4 regions of the Mesorhizobium sp. M0938 genome follow, and region 3 is predicted to be linked to each of the others. Evidence: riboswitches for the same ligand, from Rfam matches in the RefSeq annotation. Region 3 holds a riboswitch; each other region holds the start of a gene.

Evidence for each region. Region 3 has a riboswitch for thiamine pyrophosphate ahead of thiC (phosphomethylpyrimidine synthase ThiC). Riboswitches for the same ligand answer to the same signal wherever they lie in the genome.
Region 1: another riboswitch for thiamine pyrophosphate. It lies ahead of NKH73_RS11605 (YkoF family thiamine/hydroxymethylpyrimidine-binding protein); the one in region 3 lies ahead of thiC (phosphomethylpyrimidine synthase ThiC).
Region 2: another riboswitch for thiamine pyrophosphate. It lies ahead of thiB (thiamine ABC transporter substrate binding subunit); the one in region 3 lies ahead of thiC (phosphomethylpyrimidine synthase ThiC).
Region 4: another riboswitch for thiamine pyrophosphate. It lies ahead of NKH73_RS16145 (ABC transporter permease); the one in region 3 lies ahead of thiC (phosphomethylpyrimidine synthase ThiC).

What each region holds. Positions count from the first base shown of each region.
Region 1 covers NZ_JAMYNS010000005.1:353,571-358,924, reverse strand. The annotation lists gene NKH73_RS11615 (NAD-dependent succinate-semialdehyde dehydrogenase) at 1-1,408, shown strand, start outside; gene NKH73_RS11610 (aspartate aminotransferase family protein) at 1,444-2,823, shown strand; gene NKH73_RS11605 (YkoF family thiamine/hydroxymethylpyrimidine-binding protein) at 2,960-3,568, opposite strand; TPP riboswitch at 3,559-3,671, opposite strand; gene NKH73_RS11600 (aspartate aminotransferase family protein) at 3,760-5,136, opposite strand; gene NKH73_RS11595 (hypothetical protein) at 5,274-5,354, shown strand, end outside.
Region 2 covers NZ_JAMYNS010000002.1:168,896-174,249, forward strand. The annotation lists gene thiQ (thiamine ABC transporter ATP-binding protein) at 1-441, opposite strand, end outside; gene thiP (thiamine/thiamine pyrophosphate ABC transporter permease) at 438-2,057, opposite strand; gene thiB (thiamine ABC transporter substrate binding subunit) at 2,306-3,319, opposite strand; TPP riboswitch at 3,363-3,477, opposite strand; gene NKH73_RS03510 (thiamine diphosphokinase) at 3,580-4,224, shown strand; gene NKH73_RS03515 (ABC-F family ATP-binding cassette domain-containing protein) at 4,226-5,354, shown strand, end outside.
Region 3 covers NZ_JAMYNS010000030.1:30,049-35,402, reverse strand. The annotation lists gene thiS (sulfur carrier protein ThiS) at 1-174, opposite strand, end outside; gene thiO (glycine oxidase ThiO) at 143-1,144, opposite strand; gene thiC (phosphomethylpyrimidine synthase ThiC) at 1,141-2,976, opposite strand; TPP riboswitch at 3,080-3,196, opposite strand; gene NKH73_RS30920 (ATP-grasp domain-containing protein) at 3,413-4,717, opposite strand; gene hemA (5-aminolevulinate synthase) at 5,288-5,354, opposite strand, start outside.
Region 4 covers NZ_JAMYNS010000008.1:119,308-124,661, forward strand. The annotation lists gene NKH73_RS16130 (LLM class flavin-dependent oxidoreductase) at 1-670, opposite strand, end outside; gene NKH73_RS16135 (ABC transporter substrate-binding protein) at 667-1,680, opposite strand; gene NKH73_RS16140 (ABC transporter ATP-binding protein) at 1,677-2,435, opposite strand; gene NKH73_RS16145 (ABC transporter permease) at 2,432-3,232, opposite strand; TPP riboswitch at 3,356-3,468, opposite strand; gene NKH73_RS16150 (sulfite exporter TauE/SafE family protein) at 3,750-4,526, shown strand; gene NKH73_RS16155 (superoxide dismutase family protein) at 4,687-5,196, shown strand.

The sequences.
Region 1 (5,354 bases), on a different contig from region 3:
CGACGACCACTGGACGGCGAGCGAAGCCGCCGAGAGCTTCGAGGTGACCGATCCTGCGACAGGCGCCACCATCGCCTTCGTCGCCGCCCTCGACGCCAAGCAGACGAGCAAGGCAATCGACGCGGCATCGCGCGCCTTTCCCGCCTGGCGCGCGGCTCTCCCGCAGGAACGCTCGAAAATCCTGCGAAAATGGTTCGATCTGATCATTGCCGCCAAAGAGGATCTGGCGCTGCTGATGACGCTCGAACAGGGCAAACCGCTTAGGGAGGCGCGGGGCGAGATCGACTACGCCGCCTCCTTCGTTGAATGGTATGCCGAGGAGGCAAAACGCCTCAACGCCGAAAGCGTCACCAGCCATCTGCCAAACGCCGAGATGGTGGTGCGGCGCGAACCGCTCGGTGTCGTCGGCGTTGTCACCCCATGGAATTTTCCCGCGGCCATGCTGACCCGCAAGGCGGCGGCAGCCCTTGCCGCCGGCTGCACCATTGTCGCGCATCCTTCGTCGGAAACGCCGCTGTCGGCACTGGCGCTGGCCGAACTCGGCGAACGCGCCGGCCTGCCGGCAGGCGTCTTCAACGTTCTCACCGGCAAGGCTTCGACCATCGTCGGGCGGATGTGCGAAGACGCTCGCATCCGCGCCATGAGCTTCACCGGCTCCACCGAGATCGGCAGGCTGATCGCAGCGCAAAGTGCGCCGACGATGAAGCGGCTGGTGATGGAGCTTGGCGGTCATGCGCCGCTGATCGTCTTCGCCGATGCCGATCTCGACAAGGCTGTGACCATAGCCGTCGATGCCAAATTCGCCACCTCCGGCCAGGATTGTCTCGCCGCCAACCGCATCTATGTCCAGCGCCCGATCTACGATCGTTTCTGCGCCGCCTTCGCCAGGCGCATCGAGGCGTTGCGGACAGGCAATGGCCTGACTGATGACACCAACATCGGGCCCTTGATGCACGAGCGCGGCGTCAAGAAGGTCGAGGAACAGGTCGCCGATGCGCTCGCCCATGGCGCGCGCTGCCTCACCGGCGGCAAACGCGATTCTGCAGGACCGCTGTTCTACCAGCCGACCCTTCTGGCCGATGTCACCGACGACGCGCTGATCATGCGCGAGGAAACCTTTGGTCCGGTCGCCGCCGTGACGCCTTTCGACAGCGAAGACGAGGTCATCGCCCGCGCCAACGCCACCGAATACGGCCTCGTCGCCTATGTCGTCACCGAGAACGGCGGCCGCCAATTGCGCATGGGCCGCGCGCTCGACTACGGTATGGTCGCCATCAACCGCGTGAAGATCACCGGCGCGCCGATCCCGTTCGGCGGCGTCAAACAGTCCGGCATCGGCCGCGAGGGCTCGCGCCACGGCCTCGAAGCCTTTACCGATCTCAAATATCTCTGCCTGGACGTGGCGTAAGCCGCGCCCGACACTTTTCCTCAGGAGTAAAAAAGATGCTCGACCAGTCCAACGAACTCGCCGCCTGGGACCGCGACCACTTCTTCCATCCTTCGACCCATATGGGCACGCATGCGCGAGGCGAGAGCCCGACCCGCATCATAGCGGGCGGCGAAGGCGTCACCATCTGGGACAATAACGGGCGCAAGAGCATCGACGCCTTCGCCGGGCTCTACTGCGTCAATGTCGGCTATGGCCGCCAGAAGATATCAGACGCCATCGCCGCGCAAGCGAAGAACCTCGCCTACTACCATGCCTATGTCGGCCACGGCACCGAGGCGTCGATCACGCTTTCCAAGATGATCATCGACCGGGCGCCCCAAGGCATGTCGAGGGTCTATTTCGGCCTTTCCGGTTCCGACGCCAACGAAACCAACATCAAGCTGATCTGGTACTACAACAACGTGCTCGGCCGGCCGGAGAAGAAGAAGATCATCTCGCGCTGGCGCGGCTATCACGGCTCCGGCGTCATGACCGGATCGCTGACCGGGCTCGACCTGTTCCACAACGCCTTCGACCTGCCGCGTGCGCCGATCCTGCACACCGAGGCGCCCTACTATTTCCGCCGCGCCGACCGCTCGCTGAGCGAGGAGCAGTTCTCGCAGTATTGCGCCGATAAGCTCGAAGAGATGATCCTGGCTGAGGGCCCGGACACGGTTGCCGCTTTTATCGGAGAGCCGATCCTCGGCACCGGCGGCATCGTGCCGCCGCCCGCCCTCTACTGGGAAAAAATCCAGGCGGTTCTGAAGAAGTACGACGTGCTGCTGGTTGCCGACGAAGTGGTCACCGGCTTCGGCCGGCTGGGCACCATGTTCGGCTCCGACCATTACGGCATCAAGCCCGACCTGATCACCATCGCCAAGGGCCTGACCTCGGCCTATGCGCCGCTGTCGGGCGTCATCGTCGCGGACAAGGTCTGGCAAGTGCTGGTGCAGGGCTCCGACAAGCTCGGCTCGCTCGGCCACGGCTGGACCTATTCGGCGCACCCAATCTGCGTTGCCGCCGGTGTCGCCAACCTGGAACTGATCGACGAGATGGACCTGGTGACCAACGCCGGCGAGACCGGCGCCTATTTCCTTGCCGAACTGGCGAAAGCCGTCGGCGGCCACAAAAACGTCGGCGAGGTACGCGGCGACGGCATGCTGGCGGCAATCGAGTTCGTTGCCGACAAGGACGACCGCGTGTTCTTCGACGCCTCGCAGAAGATCGGGCCGCAGGTCGCGACCGCTCTTGCGGCAAGCGGCGTCATCGGTCGCGCCATGCCGCAGGGCGACATTCTGGGCTTCGCGCCGCCGCTCTGCCTGACGCGCGAAGAGGCCGACATCGTCGTCTCCAAGACGGCCGATGCGGTGAAAAGCGTGTTTGCGGCTCTTTAGTCACTGTCGATCGGCGCTGCCCTCATCCGCCCGCCGGCACCTTCTCCCTGAAGAACGGGGAGAAGATAAGGGTGAGGGGCAGCGCGAACTTGCATTGTCTGGAGACCGCCGTTTGCAGGCCGGCTGATATCGACACCTACCGAGGGCTCGGGCTGTTCGCCGACACGGTGAGATCGAGCGCGACATGGCCCTGCGGCGCGCCGAAGCGAAGGAAGGCCTCCGACAACGTCGCGAACACCGGCCCGGCATCGCCCCTCAGCTTCGTGCAGAAATTCTTCGACCTGTCGAAGACGCCCGAAGTCTTGAGAAATTCGATGCAGCCGTAGATCTCGTCCATGTGATGGCCCTCGCCGAGCGGATAGAGCGAGAACTGTGCGGCGACCTCTTGTCCGAGTTTTTTCGCACTGTCGACATGCGCCCGCGCCGCGTCGATGCGCTCGGCCAGGGACAGTTTATGGCTGCTGCCGGAAATCGGCGTGCAGATCGGATCGTCGGGCTCGCCCGGACAGCCACGCGACACCGCTGCCGACAACACGCAGTGCACGCCGCTCGCCGCTGCCGATGCGAACAGATCGCGCATGGCCGGGAAAAGCTGTTCCGGCGGACCGACGATCAGCGTCGAAATGTCGTCGGTTTCGATGCGGAAATTCGGGCGATAGGGATCCATCGCCGAAAGCGCCCCAAGGATGACGCCGACGAAATCGTCGCACATCGGATAGAGGGAAATCTGTGCACCTGAAAACATTGTCGCCTCGCTCCGCTGGCATTACCCAGATCAGCTTGAGGGACCGAAGGCTTGACGCCCACCATCTCAGCCCCGGCAATACGGAGCGCCCCTGTCGATATCGGTGGACGTAGCACCGGCGCAAAGGATGTTCAAGTATGATCCAGTGCCAATCGCAACGCCAATTCAGCCTCTGCCTTCGGGTGGCCTGTTCAGCCCTGTGACCCGACCTGTTCGGCGGCGGCTTCGAGCGATCTTTCGAATGCGTCGACCATCTGATCGACCTGAGGCTCGGTGATGATCAGCGGCGGGCAGAAGGCCAGCGCGTCGCCCATGTTGCGCGAGATGACGCCGTTCTGCTGCAGGAAGCCATTGACGAGCCCGCCCAGCGCGCCGGCGGTCTCCCACGGGGTCTTGTTCGCCTTGTCGCCGACCAGTTCGACTGCCGCGATCAGGCCGACACCGCGTACCTCGCCGACAAGCGGGTGCGAAGCGAGGTTGCGCAACCGTTTCTGCATATGCGCGCCGACCGTGCGCGCATTGCCGACAAGATCGCGCTCCTCGATCAGCTTCAGGTTCTCGAACGCGACCGCCGCCGCGACGGGATGGCCGCCGCCGGTGAAGCCGTGCCCGAAGGTGCCGATGCGATTGCTTTCGTCGGCAATCGGCTCAAAAACCTTTTCGTTGATCAGCAGGGCCGAGATCGGCAGGTACGACGAAGAAATCTGCTTCGACAGCACCATGATGTCGGGCCTGATGCCGAAGGTCTGCGAGCCGAACATCTCGCCGGTTCGGCCAAAGCCACAGATGACTTCGTCGGCGACGAGCAGGATGTCGTATTTCGACAGTACCGCCTGGATCTTCTCCCAATAGCCGGCCGGCGGAACGATGACGCCGCCGGCGCCCATGATCGGTTCGCCGAAGAAGGCGGCAATGGTTTGCGGTCCCTCGGCCAGGATCAGCCTTTCCAGATCGTCGGCAAGCCGGCTTGAAAACTGCTCTTCGCTCTCGCCCGGCAGCGCCTCGCGCCAGTGGTGCGGCGTCGAGGTGTGCAGCACATTGGCGATCGGCAGGTCGAAGGATATGTGGTTGTTGGGCAGGCCGGTCAGGCTCGCTGAAGCAATGGTGACGCCGTGATAGCCGCGATTGCGGCTGATGATCTTCTTGCGCGCCGGCTGGCCGAGCGCGTTCGACCGGTACCAGATCATCTTCATGGCCGTATCGTTGGCCTCGGAACCGGAATTGGTGAAATATGCCTTGCTCATCGGCACCGGCGCCATCTGCACCAGCTTCTCGGCGAGATCGATCAGCGGCGAATGCGATTTGGAGCCGAAGTCGTGATAGTAAGGCAGCTTGGACATCTGGCGCATCGCCGCATCGACCAGCCGCTTCTCCGAAAAGCCGACCGCGACGCTCCAAAGCCCGGCCATCGCCTCGATATAGCGGTTGCCGGCGAGATCCTCGACATAGATGCCGTCGCCCTTCTCGATGACGAGCGGCCCTGCCTCCTCATGCTTGCGGGCATTGGTGTAGCCGTGCATGTGGTAGCTGATGTCGCGAGCTTCGGGAGAATTCGGTCGAGCGTCCATGATGCCTCCTGTCCTGCATGCCGGGACGTAGGTCCGGAGCATCGGCAGGTATGCCCCTCTTGCATTATGCTGTTTGATGCAGCTGTTTCTTGTAGGGGTGTCAAGCCCTTTCCAAGGATTGCCGGATCGACGCAGACATGCAGAATTTCAGCTTCGAAGCCGCAGAACGCGAGAACCTGCGCGAAGCCGTCCACGCGCGTCGCCGGCACATGGCCACC
Region 2 (5,354 bases), on a different contig from region 3:
GCGCTGCCGCTCGCCACCGGAGAGCTCGCGGGGCAGACGCTGTTCCTTGCCGGCAAGGCCGACGCGCTTGAGCGCCTCGGCGATTGCCGCGCGGTCGGCTTCGGTCAGCCTGAGCGTCGGCGAGCGGCCAAGACCGACATTTCGTTCGACCGAAAGATGCGCAAAGAGATTGTTTTCCTGGAACACCATCGATACGGGTCGTGTCGATGGTGGTTTGGCGCCGACATCGGCGCCACCGATCAGCACGCGACCCGATCGCGGTGTTTCGAAGCCGGCCACCAGATTGAGCAGCGTCGATTTTCCCGAGCCGCTCGGCCCCATGATCGCGGTGATCTTCGAGGCGGCGAATTCGACATCGAACAAAAACGGCGCTTCACTATGGCTGAACGAGACCTTTTCCAGCCGCACAGCCGTACCGTTTTCCGTGCTGTTGAGCGTCATGTCTTTTCTCCCCGCCCCAGCCGATCCGCGGCCAGGACAAGCGCGAGACAGACCAGGCCGAGCAGCAACGCCAAGCCCGCGGCGTCCATCGTACGGTAACTGCCCATGCGCGCCAGCAAGAGATAGGGCAGCGTCTGCAGGGCGTCGCTGCCGAACAGCGCAATGACGCCGAGATCGCCGAGCGACAAGGCCATGGCAAAGGCGAAGCCGGTGGCGAGCGGCCGCCGCAACGACGGCCAGTCGATAAGCCAAAACCGGCTCCAGCCCGAAATGCCAAGCAGCAGACAGAGCCGTTCGTGGCGTTCGCTCGCCGCATCATAGCCGGGGCGAATAGCGCGGATGGCAAACGGCATCGCCATCACCGCATTGACGGTGACGACCATGACAGGGGCGATGGCAAAGACATCGCTGACGGTACGCAAGAGCAGGAACCAGCCGGCGCCGATGACGATGGGCGGCACGACGAGGACGAAGCCGGCGCCGGTATCGGTGGCATGTTCGAGCAGCGTCTTGGCACCGGCGCTGCGCTTCAAGTCCAGCGCCCTTCGCGCCATTACGAGCGACAGTGACAGGGCGACGGAAAGCAGCGCCGCCAGCAAGGCGAGCACGGCGCTGGTCAGCGCCGCTTGCCGCACCGCGCTTTCGCCCGCCAGCCGGCCGAGATCGGCGCCAAGGCCCGACATCACCGTGGCCGCCATCGGCCCGGCGACGAACAGCAACGCCAGAACGATCAATGTTGTGTTCAGCACGGTCTCGGGAAGGCCGGCCGAAAGATACCGGCGCTGCGCCACCGGCAGGTTGGCATCGCCGACGGTGTTGGCGCCAAGCCTCATCAGTGCCAGCACCACGACGAAGGTCAACGCGATCTGCAGCAGCGTCAGCGTGACGGCGCGGGCGGGATCGAAATCGAAACGCAGCGCCTGGTAGATGGCGACCTCCAGTGTCGTCGCGCGCGGCCCGCCGCCCAGCGTGAGCACGATGGTGAAGGATGTGATGCAAAGCATGAAAACAAGCCCGGCGACCCCCGGCAGTGCCGCGCGCAGCGTCGGCCATTCGATCAGCCGGAAGGCGGGTCTGGCGCCCATGCCGAGCTGGCTCGCCAGTCGCCACTGGTCGACCGGCACGGTACTCAGCGCCTCAAGGAACAGCCGCGTGGCCAGCGGCAGGTTGAAGAAGACATGGGCAACGAGGATGCCGGACAGGCCGTAGATGCCCGGCCAGCCCTGACCGCCAATCGCGCTGAGCACACCGGCGAAATAGCCGGCACGGCCATAGAGGGCCAGAATGCCGAGCGCTGCGACGATGGCCGGCAGCGCCAGCGGCACTGCGAAGAGCTGCAGGATGAAGCCGCGGCCGAAGAACCGCGGATGCCTCGACAGCGCCCGCGCAACGAACAACGCCGGCACGACGGAGAACAGCGTCGAGAGAAGCGCCTGCCACAGGGTGAAACGGGCGATGCGGAAGAGGTAGGAATCAAAGGCCGACGCGGCGCCGGACAGGTCGCGCGCGCCCTCGACGATGAGACCGGCAAACGCACCGCCGATCAGCAATGCGATAGCGGCGAGCGCAAGAATGCCGGCGGTGATGCGGGAATCCGATGATGGCGCGCGTTGCACGCTAGACCACCAGATTCGAGATTCTTAGCGAGGATTGCGTTCCTTCGCGCCCCCCTCTGTCCTGCCCTCTTTGCCACCACTTGGCATCTCCCCCACGAGGGGGGAGATTGGCAGGTTCAGCGCTCCGCTCATTCCGGCAATGTCGGAGATTGGCGAAAGCCGGCATGACGGCCGATCTCCCCCCTTGTGGGGGAGATGTCCGGCAGGACAGAGGGGGGCGCCGTAGAGTGATCATCGTCAATCAGAAGCTACTTGCTCATCACCGACAGCCATTCGTCGACCCAGGCCTTGCGGTTGGCGGCGACCTCTTCGGGGCTGAACAGCAAGGTCTTGGTGGGCTTGACCAATTTGTCGAAAGCCGGGTTGAGTGGCTTGTCGGTTTTCCCGGCCGGGAACATCCAGTTCGTCTCGGGGATGACGTTCTGGAATTTCGGCCCGGTCATGAAGGTCAGGAACTTTTGCGCCAGCGGGTTCTTCGCGCCTGACGTGGTGATGCCGGCGACCTCGATCTGCAGATATTCGCCCTCCTCGAAGGAGGCCGCCTGATAGCGTTCGGTGTTCTCGGCGACCATGTGATAGGCCGGCGACGTGGTGTAGGACAGCACCATCGGCGCCTCGCCCTTAGTGAATAGGCCATAGGCCTCGCTCCAGCCCGGCGTCACGGTGAGCACCTTTGCCCTGAGCTTGGCCCAGGCTTCCGGCGCCTTGTCGCCATAGACCGACCTCACCCATAACAGCAGGCCGAGACCTGGCGTTGAGGTGCGCGGATCCTGGATGACTATCTTCTCATCGGCATTGCCCTCGACCAATTCCTTCAGGCTTTTCGGCGGGGTCTTCAGCTTTTCGGTGTCGTAGACGACGGCGAAATAGCCATAGTCGAACGGCACGAAAATATCGTCGCTCCAGCCCCCCGGCACTTTGACGTCCGACACCGGGCCATGCGGCGAAAACAGGCCGGTGGCCTTGGCTTCCACCGTCAGATTGGTATCGAGGCCGAGCACGATGTCGGCCTTGGTCGCGGCCCCTTCCAGTCTGACGCGGTTGAGCAGCGCGACGCCGTCGGCGACCGCGACGAATTCGAGAGAACAGCCGCATTCCGCCTCGAACGCCTTCTTCACCGCGGGGCCTGGACCCCACTCGGCGGTGAAGCTCTCATAGGTATAGACGGTGAGTTTCTCCTGCGCGGATGCCGGCCCGGTGCCGCCCAGAATGGATGCCGCAAGCAGCATTGCCGAAACAAGAGAGTATAACAGCGTGCGCATCGGCGCCTCCTTCGTTGGCATTGAAAGGAATTGAGGCGTCGGGTTGTCCGAAACGTCTAATCCCTCCGCCGGTACAAACCGGATCAGGTTCAGCGGGTTGGCATTGTTGCCTCTCAGCCGGTCCGCGAAGATCGCGTCCAGCACCCCGTTAGAGCGTTTCGACACATAGGCCCGGCCGAAGTGCTGCGCAAGCTGAAGTTTGCAGGGCATCCGGAGCACGGCCTTCCGTTTCGCAAGCAGGGCTGGTAAGGGCCACGCATATGAGCAAATTTACCATCCTGCTTGGCGGCGATCTTATCCGCACGCCGCTGCTCGACCGCCAGGTCGAAGGCTCCCGTGTCATCGCCGCCGACGCCGGCATCGGCCATGCTCGGACGCTGGGCCTGACGCCGGAACTCTGGGTCGGCGACTTTGATTCGGTGCCGGCGGATTTGCCGGACGATCTGGCCGCCGTACCCCGCCAGGTCTTTCCGGCAGAAAAGGACAAGACCGACGGCGAACTGGCTATCGCCGCCGCGCTCGAACGCGGCGCGACCAGCCTCGTGCTCGCCGGCGCGTTCGGCGGCAAGCGCACCGACCACGCCTTCCTGCACCTCGCGCTCAGCATCCGACTGGCCGAGGCAGGCATAGAGGTGCTTTTGACTAGCGGCGCACAGGAAGGCATCCCCTTGCTTCCCGGAAAGACCGGCTTCGATTACACCGACGGCACGCTGTTTTCGATCCTCGGCTTCTCCGACCTTTCCGGCCTGACCGTTACCGGCGCCAAATGGCCGCTGAACCATGTCGAAGTGGCGTTCGGCTCGTCGTTGACCATTTCCAACGAAGTCAAGGGCCGGCTCGAAATCGCGCTGGGCAGCGGCCGCGCGCTGTTGCTCGCCCATCCTTTTCCCCTACCTGAAAGCTGACATGGCGCCGCCACTTCTCAATCTCGACGGGATAAAACTGACCTTCGGTGGCACACCGCTGCTCGACGGGGCGGAGCTGACGGCGTCGGCGGGCGACAAGATCGCTTTGGTCGGCCGCAACGGTTCGGGCAAGTCGACATTGCTGAAGATCGCTGCGGGATTGATCGAGCCGCAGGATGGCGAGGTGTTCCGCCAGCCTTCGGCGACAGTGCGCTACCTGCCGCAAATGCCCGACATGGACGGTTTCGCCAGCGTCCGCGCCTATGTCGAGGCGGGGCTCGGACCCGCTGACGATCCTTACCGTGCCACCTACTTGATGGAGCACCTTGGCCTGTCCGGCGAGGAACGGCCGGGCGATCTGTCTGGCGGCGAGGCGCGGCGCGCCGCCCTTGCCCGTGTCATGGCGCCGGAGCCCGACATTCTTCTCCTCGATGAGCCGACCAACCATCTTGACCTCCAGGTTATCGAATGGCTGGAGGAGGAGCTTGCCCGCACCTCTTCGGCGCTGATTGTCATCTCGCACGACCGTCGCTTCCTCGAGCGCGTATCGCGCGCCACCATCTGGCTCGACCGCGGCCAGACCCGCCGGCTGGACAAGGGCTTTGGCCATTTCGAGGAATGGCGTGACACCGTGCTGGAAGAGGAAGAGCGCGAGCAGCACAAGCTCGGCCGCCAGATCGTGCGCGAAGAGCACTGGCTGCGCTATGGTGTGACGGCAAGGCGCAAGCGCAACATGCGCCGGCTCGGCGAGTTGCAGACCATGCGCCAGCGCTTTCGCGGCCATCGCGGCGCCGAGGGCGCGGCGACCATGGTGGCAAGCGACGCCGCCGAATCCGGCAAGCTGGTCATCGAGGCCAAGAACATCGAGAAAAGTTTTGGCGACCTCACCGTGGTGAAGGGCTTCTCGACCCGCATCCAGCGCGGCGACCGTGTCGGCTTGGTCGGGCCGAACGGCGCCGGCAAGACGACGCTCTTGAAGATGCTGACCGGTGAATTGAAGCCGGACTTAGGCATGGTGCGGCTCGGCACCAATCTTGAGATCGCCACGCTCGACCAGAAGCGCGAGGCGGTCGATCCGGCCGAAACGCTGGCGCAATACCTCACCGACGGGCGCGGCGAGAACCTTGTCA
Region 3 (5,354 bases):
GATTTCAATCCGGTCGCCGTCGTTCAACTGGAATTCCGCCCGGTTGGCTTTCTGCACCAGGTCGTTGTTGACGGCGGTCGCGAGCCAATCGCCCTCATAGTCAAGCGCGGCAAGCAGCCCGGCCAGCGTGGTGGCGGCAACCTCATGCGCTTCGCCGTTGACCATCAGTTTCATGAGCAAGCTCCTTGGTTCTGTCTTGACTGAAAACCAGGTCGGCAGCCTGGCGCGCCATGGCGGGAGCCAGGAGAAAACCGTGACGATAGAGGCCGTTGATCGCGATGATTTCACCCTTCGTTTCGACGCGCGGCAAATTGTCGGGAAAGGCTGGGCGGACGCCGACACCGGTTTCAACGATCTCGGCCTCGCCAAAGGCCGGGTGGAGGGCATAGGCGGTACCCAGCAGCTCCATCATGGAACGCGCCGTCACCGGTCCGGCGCTCTGGCTTTCAATCATCGTCGCTCCGATCATGAAACGGTGATCGGTGCGCGGCACGGCATAAAGCGGAAAGCGTAGATGAAGCAAACGGACCGGCCGCGACAGCGAGACATCAGGCGTGCGAAGAATCAGCATTTCGCCGCGAACACCGCGCAGCCTGTCATCGGCCGCTGCCATTCCGATGCAGTCTATCTGACGGGCGGAACCCGAAACAGGCCGGGCGTCGCAGCCGAAGTGGAATTTGACACCCATGGTCGCAAGCTTGTCATGAAGTGCCGCCATCGCCGGGCGTGGGTCGAGGTGAGCCTCGTCGGGGAAGAGCAATCCGCGGCGGAAGCGGCCGGCTAAGTCGGGCTCCAGCAAGGCAATTTCATCTTCCTCGACGCGCCGATAGCCCGTCGTGCGGCTGGCGAACCGGTCGAGCTCGCCCGCATCGCGCGGCGCGGCCAAGACCAGCGTTCCCCGTCGTGCTACCAAGCCGGGCGTTGCGGCGTCCCACCAGTCGGCGGCGTCGCGTCCGAGATCCAGCACCGGCTGCTCGGCGCTTTCACGCTCGCACCACGGCGCCAACATGCCACCGGCGAACCACGACGCATTGCCGCCAAGGGCAGGCCTTGTCTCGGCAACGGTAACCACCGCGCCGCGTGCGGCGAACTCGAAGGCGACGGTGAGGCCGGCAACGCCGGCCCCTTTGACCAAGACCTTCATGATGGCTCACGTGGCTGAGGTATGAGCGGTGCGCCGGTCTCGTCCGCCGGCAGGTAGAGATCGCCGCCCTCGCGGTATTTCGCCGCCATCGCCGCCATGCCCTCTTTCTGCGCCTCGGCACGGATGTCGTGAGAGATACGCATCGAGCAGAATTTCGGTCCGCACATCGAGCAGAAATGCGCCACCTTGTGCGCTTCCTTGGGCAAAGTCTGGTCGTGGAAGGACCGCGCCGTTTCCGGATCGAGCGACAGGTTGAACTGGTCCTCCCAGCGGAACTCGAAGCGCGCGCGGGAAAGCGCATCATCCCTGACTTTCGCTGCCGGATGGCCCTTCGCCAGGTCGGCGGCGTGGGCGGCGATCTTGTAGGTGATCACGCCGATCTTGACGTCGTTGCGATCGGGAAGGCCGAGATGCTCCTTGGGCGTGACGTAGCAGAGCATGGCGGTGCCGAACCAGCCGATCATCGCGGCGCCAATGCCTGAGGTGATGTGGTCATAGCCCGGCGCGATGTCGGTCGTCAGCGGTCCAAGCGTATAGAACGGCGCCTCGCCGCAGACGGCGAGTTGCTTGTCCATGTTCGCCTTGATTTTGTGCATCGGCACGTGGCCAGGCCCCTCGATCATCACCTGGCAATCCTTCGCCCAGGCGATCTGCGTCAGCTCGCCGAGCGTTTCCAACTCGGCGAACTGCGCCGCGTCGTTGGCATCGGCGATCGAGCCCGGACGAAGGCCGTCGCCGAGCGAGAAGGAGACGTCGTAGGCTCTGGCGATGTCGCAGATCTCCGCGAAGTGCTCGTAGAGGAAGCTTTCCCGGTGATGGTGCAGGCACCATTTGGCCATGATCGAGCCGCCGCGCGAGACGATACCCGTGACCCGGTCGACGGTCAGCGGGATGTAATGCAGCCGCACGCCGGCGTGGATGGTGAAATAGTCGACGCCTTGCTCGGCCTGTTCGATCAGCGTGTCGCGGTACACCTCCCAGGTCAGATCCTCGGCAATGCCGCCAACCTTCTCGAGCGCCTGGTAGAGCGGCACCGTGCCGATCGGTACCGGCGCGTTGCGCACGATCCAGTCGCGGATGTTGTGGATGTTGCGGCCGGTCGACAGGTCCATCACCGTATCGGCGCCCCAGCGGATCGCCCACACCATCTTTTCGACCTCTTCAGCCATCGACGATGTGACGGCGGAGTTACCGATATTGGCGTTGATCTTCACCAGGAAATTACGGCCGATGATCATCGGCTCGCTTTCGGGATGGTTGATGTTGGCGGGAATGATCGCCCGTCCGCGCGCCACCTCGTCGCGGGCGAATTCGGGCGTGACGAAATCGGGCAGCGTCGCGCCGAAAGCCTCGCCGTCGCGCTCAAGCTTGCCGCGCAGGATCTCGCGACCAAGGTTCTCGCGGATGGCGACGAACTCCATTTCGGGTGTGATGATGCCGGCGCGCGCGTAGGCAAGCTGCGTCACCGCCTTGCCTGCTTTGGCCCTGAGCGGTCGGTGGCGGATGGGAAATTCTGGCGTCAGGCGTTCGCCCGTCGCGAATCCGTTGTCCTCCGGCCGGACATGGCGGCCGTCGCAGCCCTCGACATCGCCGCGCGCCAAGATCCATTCGTGGCGAAGCCGGGCCAGGCCTTTTTCGATGCTGGTTTCGACAGCCGGATCGGTATAGGGGCCCGACGGATCGTAGACGGTGACGGGCGGCTCGCCGGCCGTGGGATGGACGGAAATCTCGCGCATCGGCACCCTGATCTGCGGGTAGAGGACGCCGGGCTTGTGGATTTTCCGCGAGGCGGGCAGTGGTCCCGTCGACACGGCGGGGGTGAGGGCATTCATCTTGAGGCTCCTTTGCTCATGCATTGGAGACCCAGTTCTGTGCCGGAAGGATGAAAAGACGCTTCTGTCGACCTGCCGAAACAGGACTTCGGGCGTGAACTCCCGCAAAGCGCTTGCACCGTCCCTACGCCAGTATGAACTGGATCAGGTTCAACGGGTCACTGCGCCGCGAAAGCCAGCAGTATCTCAGCCCCTTGCCGGGACTCCCCTGGTGAATGCCTCAAGTTGAACGGGCCGGGGTTGTCTTGTCAAGCGCATGTTCGTCCTGCGGCGGCGGTGGGCGGCAATCAAATTGGGCCCAAATTGGGCCGATGGCCTCGCCACGGGTCGCGGAGAAGTTCCGCGGCAGATAGGGCAGGTGTGGCCAAAGCTGCATTTGCCTCGTCAAATGACATTGACGTAGACGGAACTGCTGCGTTTCAAGGATCTTAAGCCGTCAATGCCTGATCGGAACAGAACTGGTGGGCCGCCCGAACGCCCCACAAACATCGTGCTCTCGATCACCTCCTATTGTCGCCGGAAAAGGGGTGATCGACCAATCGATCAAGTCGACCGCTCGCTGAAGGGCGCCCTCGGTTTCAGCACGGCTGGGCGAAGTGGCAATGACATGTCCAATCCAGTCTCGGAAATCCCCCTTCCTGACGATCGGTGTCTTGGGTTCAACATTCAATTTGACCTCGGCCACACCTGATATAGCAGCTGCCTGAGTGTCGCCACCAATCCAGTCCAGGGTGCCATCTTGACCAGGAAGCAGGAATCGCGCGGCCGCAGTATGCGAATGCTTTTTGCGCAGATCCCATTCCTCGCCAATGACAAGCTTGATGTGCTCGGTGACGAGGTCGACACCGTAAGCTAACTGGACCAGTTGAGGGTCGGGCGCGCCACTAAGACGCGGATTGACTTCAATGACAACTGGGCCGCGTTTCGTGCACCGGAGTTCAACGTTAGTTGGCCCCCAGCCAAGGCCGAGAGCCCGCAAACAGCTCAGCGAAACATCGGCGATGCGCTCACGCTCCTGATCGGTTAGCAGGGCCGGATACGTCACCTCACGTATGACGAAATGGGGGAGGGGACCAAAGTCATTGGCGCAAATCGCAACGACCTCATTCCCCATAACATTAATGCTATAGAACGGGCCCTGTGCGAATTCTTCGACGAGTATTTTCGGTGTAGACCGCCATATGTGCTTTCCGCCCAATAGATAGGTCGTATGTTCGGCTACGTCTTCGAGGCTGCGGCACAATCGGACACCTATGCTGCCGCTGCCTACTGCCGGCTTAAGAATCACGGGCAGGCCGATCTCTGCAGCCGAGCTTTCTACCTCCGCCGCATTCGTTGCCAACCGATAAGCCGGTATTGGAACGCCGGCCTGCGCGAGGAGTTGGCGTTGCTTGAATTTGTCGCAGCTTCGTTCAATCGATTCAGGGTTCGGTCCCGGTAGATCGAAATGCCGGCAAAGCTTGCCAACTGTCGCATAGATCGATTCATGGTCCCCGGCAAAGCCAGTAATGCCAACAATGTCGTGGGTAGCACGCAGCCGCGAACTTTCGCGGACCAACGCTTCGAGATTGCCAGTGTCGACACGGATTGCCTCAACGTTTTCCGCCGAAAGATAGTCGTACCGAGGTGGATCAGCCGTCAGAGTAATTGGATGAAGACCAAGACACTGAGCCGCTTGGACGTATAGCTGACCAGTACCCCTATGGCCTTCGACCAATATGAGCGCTCTTCTTCTTACCATTGCTGTTAATCCCGATGTTGCGTGCTGGCGGCGGTCCGAGGGTACCGGTGTCACTTTTGTGGCCGTGCCGGACCTCAGACTCGGGGTGCCGTACCATTGTCAACGACTGACGGTTGTAAAAATCTTGTAAATTGATTTGAAGGATCTGTTGCAGCGTTTTTGATTAGGGCGGCGTCGGAGGCTTGCTCCGTTCAAACCAGGTTAGCTGGGGTTGGTGTGTGATCCCGTGGGCCTGGGCGTGACCTGCCCCTCGGGTAGGGCACGCCAAGCTACATCAAACTCGCAGCACAAGAACATGCGCTCTGGTCATACTGGCTCATGGTGAGCCCTGAATCTGGAACCGGCCCGATGTGTAAGCTGCGAGCCGTCAAACGGCCCCATTCAATCATGGAGTCACATCATTTAAGATCGCGAAAGCTGTCATTGCGGGTTACGGAACTGCTTTCCGATGACATTCGAAGATGCGATCGGGCGTCAGAACCGGATCGCTGACCGCCGCTTCCACCTCGGCGAGCCCGGCTGATATAATCAGGTCTGAGGCTGCGCGCCCTGTCGTTCCCAGCATTTACATTAGGCAGCCTTGCCAAGATTGTCCCGCAGCAGAACCTGCCTGAGCGCATCGACGAACGTCCGAATA
Region 4 (5,354 bases), on a different contig from region 3:
GGCCTGCTTCCGACGAGCCGGCCTGTGCCAGGATCGGCCGACCTTGAGGCGATCGCGGTACGTTGAGCGGGCCAGCGGTGCGCACGAACGGACCGGCGTGATCGACTGACCGCACCTTGTCTGGATCGAAGTATCGCCCGGCAGCCTTGTCCGGCTTCCTCGCATCGGGAGCCCAACTTTGCCAGAGCGCTATGGCTGCGTCGATCACGTCGGTTGCGCGGGCATAGCGTTCGTCATGCTCCGGCATCGCGTCCAGTCCGAAATTACGGGCCTCGAGCACGTTGGACGAGGTGACGATATTCCAGCCCGCACGGCCTTTGCTGATGTGGTCGAGAGAGGCAAAGCGCCGAGCCAGGTGGAACGGGTGATCGAAGCTGGTCGATGCAGTTCCGATCAGTCCGATCCTGCTGCTGACGGCGGCGAGCGCTGACAGAATGACCAGGGGATCCATGGCGTCGGAAAGATGCCGATCAGCGCCGCTCTGCAGGGCCAGCACGTCGCCGAGGAACAGGGCGTCGAAACCGGCAGCCTCGGCGCGACGGGCGATATCTACCCAATAATCGAGGCTGGTCGAGGCAAGCGGGTCGCTTTCGGGCATGCGCCAACCGGCCTCGTGACTACCGAGGCCAAAAATCACGGCATTGAGATGCATGCGCCGCGGCGGGCTCATTTTTCGTCGGCCAGGTAGGCGTTGCTGTAATAGACTGCGAAATCGGGTCGTTCGCCGACCGGGTTTCCATCGCCGTCGCGCAGGATTCCGGCCTTGAATAGGTAGTCGCCGATAGCCTCCATCTTTGCGGGATCGATCGTGCCGATCGCGCCGGTGGGGCTTTGCAGGTAGTGGCCGTCGACCAGCGCCTTCAGTGATGCCTCGATCAACGGACGGTTGGTCAGCACGTCGCTGTTCGCTGCGATCAGCATATCAGCCGCTTCTTGCGGATGTTCGACGGCGAAGGCGTAGCCGCGCCTGGTCGCGGCGATGAACGCGGTTGCCGTGTCCTTGTTCTTTTCGAGATAGGCTCGGCTCGAGCCAATGAAATTGGTGTGTTGGTCAGGCACGCCGAAATCCGCGTAGCGGAAGGCGCGCTGGGCCTTGCCGTCAAGTTCCGCTTTGATCCCCTCCCAAGTATAGACTTCGAGCGTAAAATCGACTGCGCCATTGGCCAAGGCCTCATAGGCGGAGGTGCCCAGCGTCACCGTTTCGAATTTGCCGTCGCCGCCGTCGTGGCGGATGATGGTGCCGATCAGCGCGTTCTCCCAGGCGCTGCCGAAACCGCCATAGGTCAAGCCGTCCAGGTCCTTGGGGGAGCGTATATCGGCGCGGTCGGCATTGAACACTAGCCTGCCGGTTTCTGTCTGCATGATGGCGTAGGTGGCGACGAGGTCGGCGCCGGCCGTGCGTTGGGTGAACAATCCTATGGATCCCAGTATACCGAAATCGGCGACGTGGTTGGCGATCAGCGTACCGGCCGCTGTGTCGGTGTAGGGCAGGATCTGCAAGTCGAGCCCGGCCTCGGTGTAGAAGCCTTTCGCCTGGGCGACATAGAGCCCGACATGGTTTGTGTTCGGCGTCCAGTCTAGCGCGACGGTGACAGTCTGCTGGGCGCAGACCGACGTGACGGGTCCGAGCCCGGCGATCAATGCGGCAGCAATGAAGAGGCGTCTGGAAAGCATGGTCATGTCCTTTGATCGGGCTGTTGATCGAGAAGAGTATCGAGGATGTCGGCTTCGATGGCGCTGGCTTCCGGCGAGGCAAGATCCTTGCGCGGGTGCGGAAGAGGTATGGCGATTTCACGCAGCACGCGGGCAGGGCGGCGGCTCAGCACATAAATGCGATCGGACAGGAAGACCGCCTCGCGGACATCGTGGGTGATCAGCAGGACGGTCCAGCGGTGCCGGTCCCACATCGTCTGAAGCCAGCGCTGCATGCCGGTGCGCGTGAGGGCGTCGAGTGCGCCGAACGGTTCGTCGAGCAACAGCATGGCGCGGTCCTGCACGACGGTACGCAACAGCGCGGCGCGCTGGCGCATTCCACCCGAGAGCTGTGCGGGATACTTATGCTCGAAGCCCGCAAGGCCGAATTCTCCGAAGAGCGGTGCTACTTTGCCGCGGGCCGCCTTGCGGGACATGCCCTGCACTTCAAGTCCGAGCGCGGTGTTGTCGATAACCGTGCGCCAAGGCATCAGGGCATCGCGCTGCGGCATGAAGGCAAACGGTCGTCGCGCTTCGGCAAGTGGTCGGCCGTCGAACCCGACATCGCCGCCGTAGCCGTCGAGATCGCCCGTCAGCAACCTGAAGATCGTGGATTTACCAGCTCCGGAGGGCCCAAGGATTGAAACGAATTCGCCCGCCTCGACATGCAGGGTGATGCCGGCAAGCACGTCGATATCGCCAAGACTCTTGCTGACTTGGCGCAGTTCCAGCCGCCTGCTCATGGTTTTCGTGCGGTATCGAGCCGCTCCCATGGCATGGCGGCGCGCTGGATCAGCACAGTCGCGGCAAACAGGGCCAGCGTGAGCAAGGCGCTGACCAGCACAGCCGCGAGCACGAGATCGGGCCGGAAATTGTTCTTGGCGTTGAGCATGTAGATGCCGAGCCCTTTGGCCGCCCCGGCATATTCCGCGAAGATGGCGCCCACCACTGCATAGGTGATCGAGATGCGCAGTCCGGCGAAGAAATAGGGCAGCGAGGAGGGCAGGCGGGCCAGCAGGAAAATGCGCATGCGCGAAGCGCCCATCGAACTCAGAAGCGCCGAGATATCCCGATCGGTCGATTCATAACCTTGCACCAGCGCGACCAGCATGGGGAAGAAAGTCACGAGCGCGACCAGCATGATCTTCGGCATCAGCCCAAAGCCGAACCAGAGAACGACCAGCGGGGCGATCGCCACCAGCGGCAGGGTCTGGCTGATGATGAACACCGGGAACAGGGCGCGGCGCAGCGGCTTGAAGAAATCGATCAGCACCGAAAGGATGAAGGCAACGGCCAGCGAGCAGGCGAAACCCGCTAATGTGGCGCTGATCGTCGGTATGGTGTTGTCGAATAGCGCCTGGCGCTGCTGGATGACCTGGGCGAGGACACGTGAGGGTGTCGGCAAAGTGGTGGGCGAGATGCCCGAGATACGCGCATAGAGCTCCCAAGCCAAGACCAGCATGCCGACCGACAGCAAGGCCGGTCCAATCTTGGCGAACAAGACCGCGATTCGCGGTGCGGCGCGGAAGGGCTGGGACATGCGGGACCTCCGGCGCGAGATATCAGCGCGGGGTCGGGCTGTTGGCCGAGACCGCGATCGTGACATGGCCCTCGAGCGGGCCGACGAAATCGCCGGACATCGGAAAAAGAAAGATCTGTGCGCCAGAAAACATCGCCCGCCTCGCTCCGCTGGTATTATCCAGATCAGCTCTAGGGTTTACGGGCTTGCAGCCCATCTCTCAGCCCCGACGATACGGAGCACCCCTGTGGATGGCGGCAATTAAACAGATAAAGCGTGGGGCTGCAAGTCTGCGTCCAGCGTGAAACCTCAGGGTGAGAGTTTGAGGTACCGTCAGGGACATTTGAGCAAAACAGAAAAGCCGGCATCCTGTCGAGATTTGGGAAAAGGCGTCGGTCGAGCGGATGTTTTCCGTTCGTCGCCACCATTATTGATGCCGCGCGTTTGATGAATGGTGGAAGCGTGAAGATATAATTGCATACGTTGTAGGCAACGGGTTTCTCTATCGCCAATCGCGACCCGCGCCTCGGAGAGCCAAATGCAAGAATTCATTCTTTTTGCGATCGTGGGGTTTGTAGCCCAAGCTGTAGACGGGGCTCTCGGCATGGCCTATGGGGTGGTTTCCTCGACGACACTACTGGGGTTTGGCGTGTCTCCTGCGCACGCTTCGGCGTCAGTTCACGCGGCTGAGTTGTTTACCACCGCAGCCTCAGGTTCGGCTCATCTCTATCACCGTAACATTGACTGGAAGCTCTTCTGGCGGCTGATGCCATTTGGCGTGCTCGGCGGCGTTCTCGGCGCTTTTGTGCTCACCTCGTTCGAGGGAGCCGTCATGAAGCCGTATGTGACCACATATCTTGCGCTTGTCGGAGCTTGGCTCCTGTTCCGTTCATTCCGGCGGATTCCCAGTAACCCGGTCCCTGCAGGCGCGGTGCCTCCTCTTGGACTTGGTGGTGGCTTTCTGGATGCCGCAGGCGGTGGCGGATGGGGACCCATCGTAACGACGGGCCTTCTCGGTTTTGGCGGAACGCCCCGCTACGTTATTGGTACGGTAAATGCCAGCGAGTTCCTCATCACGCTCTCAGTGTCTCTGACCTTCTTGTTTGCGTTGCTGACGGGCCATTGGGAAGAGGCAGGAGAGCTGACCGAAAATCTGGTCGCCGTTGCCGGCTTGGTTCTTGGCGGCGTGATCGCAGCGCCGATGGCCGGATTGATGGTGAAGTCGATCGCTGAAAAGACGCTCCTCAGACTCGTTGGAGGTGTCATCATACTGCTGGCAGGCTGGCAAACCGCGGAGCTTTTCGAATTGGTGTAAATGTCGTGAGGTTCCAGTTCCCATGACGCGCAGACTATCGAGTTCCACGCACTGTCTTCGTTTCTCCGGCGGCCGTGACGGAGACAAAAACTCACTTCCAAAATGGAACGAAGAGTCCCCTTTGTTGTTTGGCTCGCTTGGACAACCAGAGGCCGAGTCTATGAACAAATTGCTTGCGACAACAGGATTGGCTCTGGCGGTTGCGATGCCTGCAGCGGCTCAGGACACCGCGACCGCGAAAGCCGAATTCGTCAACATGGCTGGCGAGAAGAACGGAACGGCCACGTTGACCGAGACGGCCAAGGGTGTGCTGATAGAGTTGGAGGTAACAGGACTGCCGGCGGGTGAATGGGTGGCGTTCCATGTTCATGAAACCGGAAAGTGCGACCATCAGGCCGGCCATGAGTCGGCAGGCGGGCACTTCAATCCGACCAATGCCGAACATGGGTATCTCACTGAAAAAGGCCCGCACGCAGGCGATATGCCAAACCAGCGGGTCGGCGCCGACGGCGTTTTGCGGGCGCAGGCTTTCAACAGCATGGTCAAGTTGGATGGTGGAGAAACGGCGATACGAGGCAAGGCATTGATGATCCATGGCGGACAGGACGACTATAAAAGCCAGCCTGCCGGTGATGCCGGAAATCGTCAGGCCTGCGCCGTGATCGAGTGAGAAGCCCCAAGACGAGTATAGGCCTCTCCGACATTGATCTGACTGGCTCGTAACCCTCGAGGGTTAGGTCACCCTGCGCGGTCGGGGCCTCTCGCATGAGGATAAGCCGGACGGTAAGGTCGTGCGCCTGAAGAGGATTGACAACGCAGCCATCACGC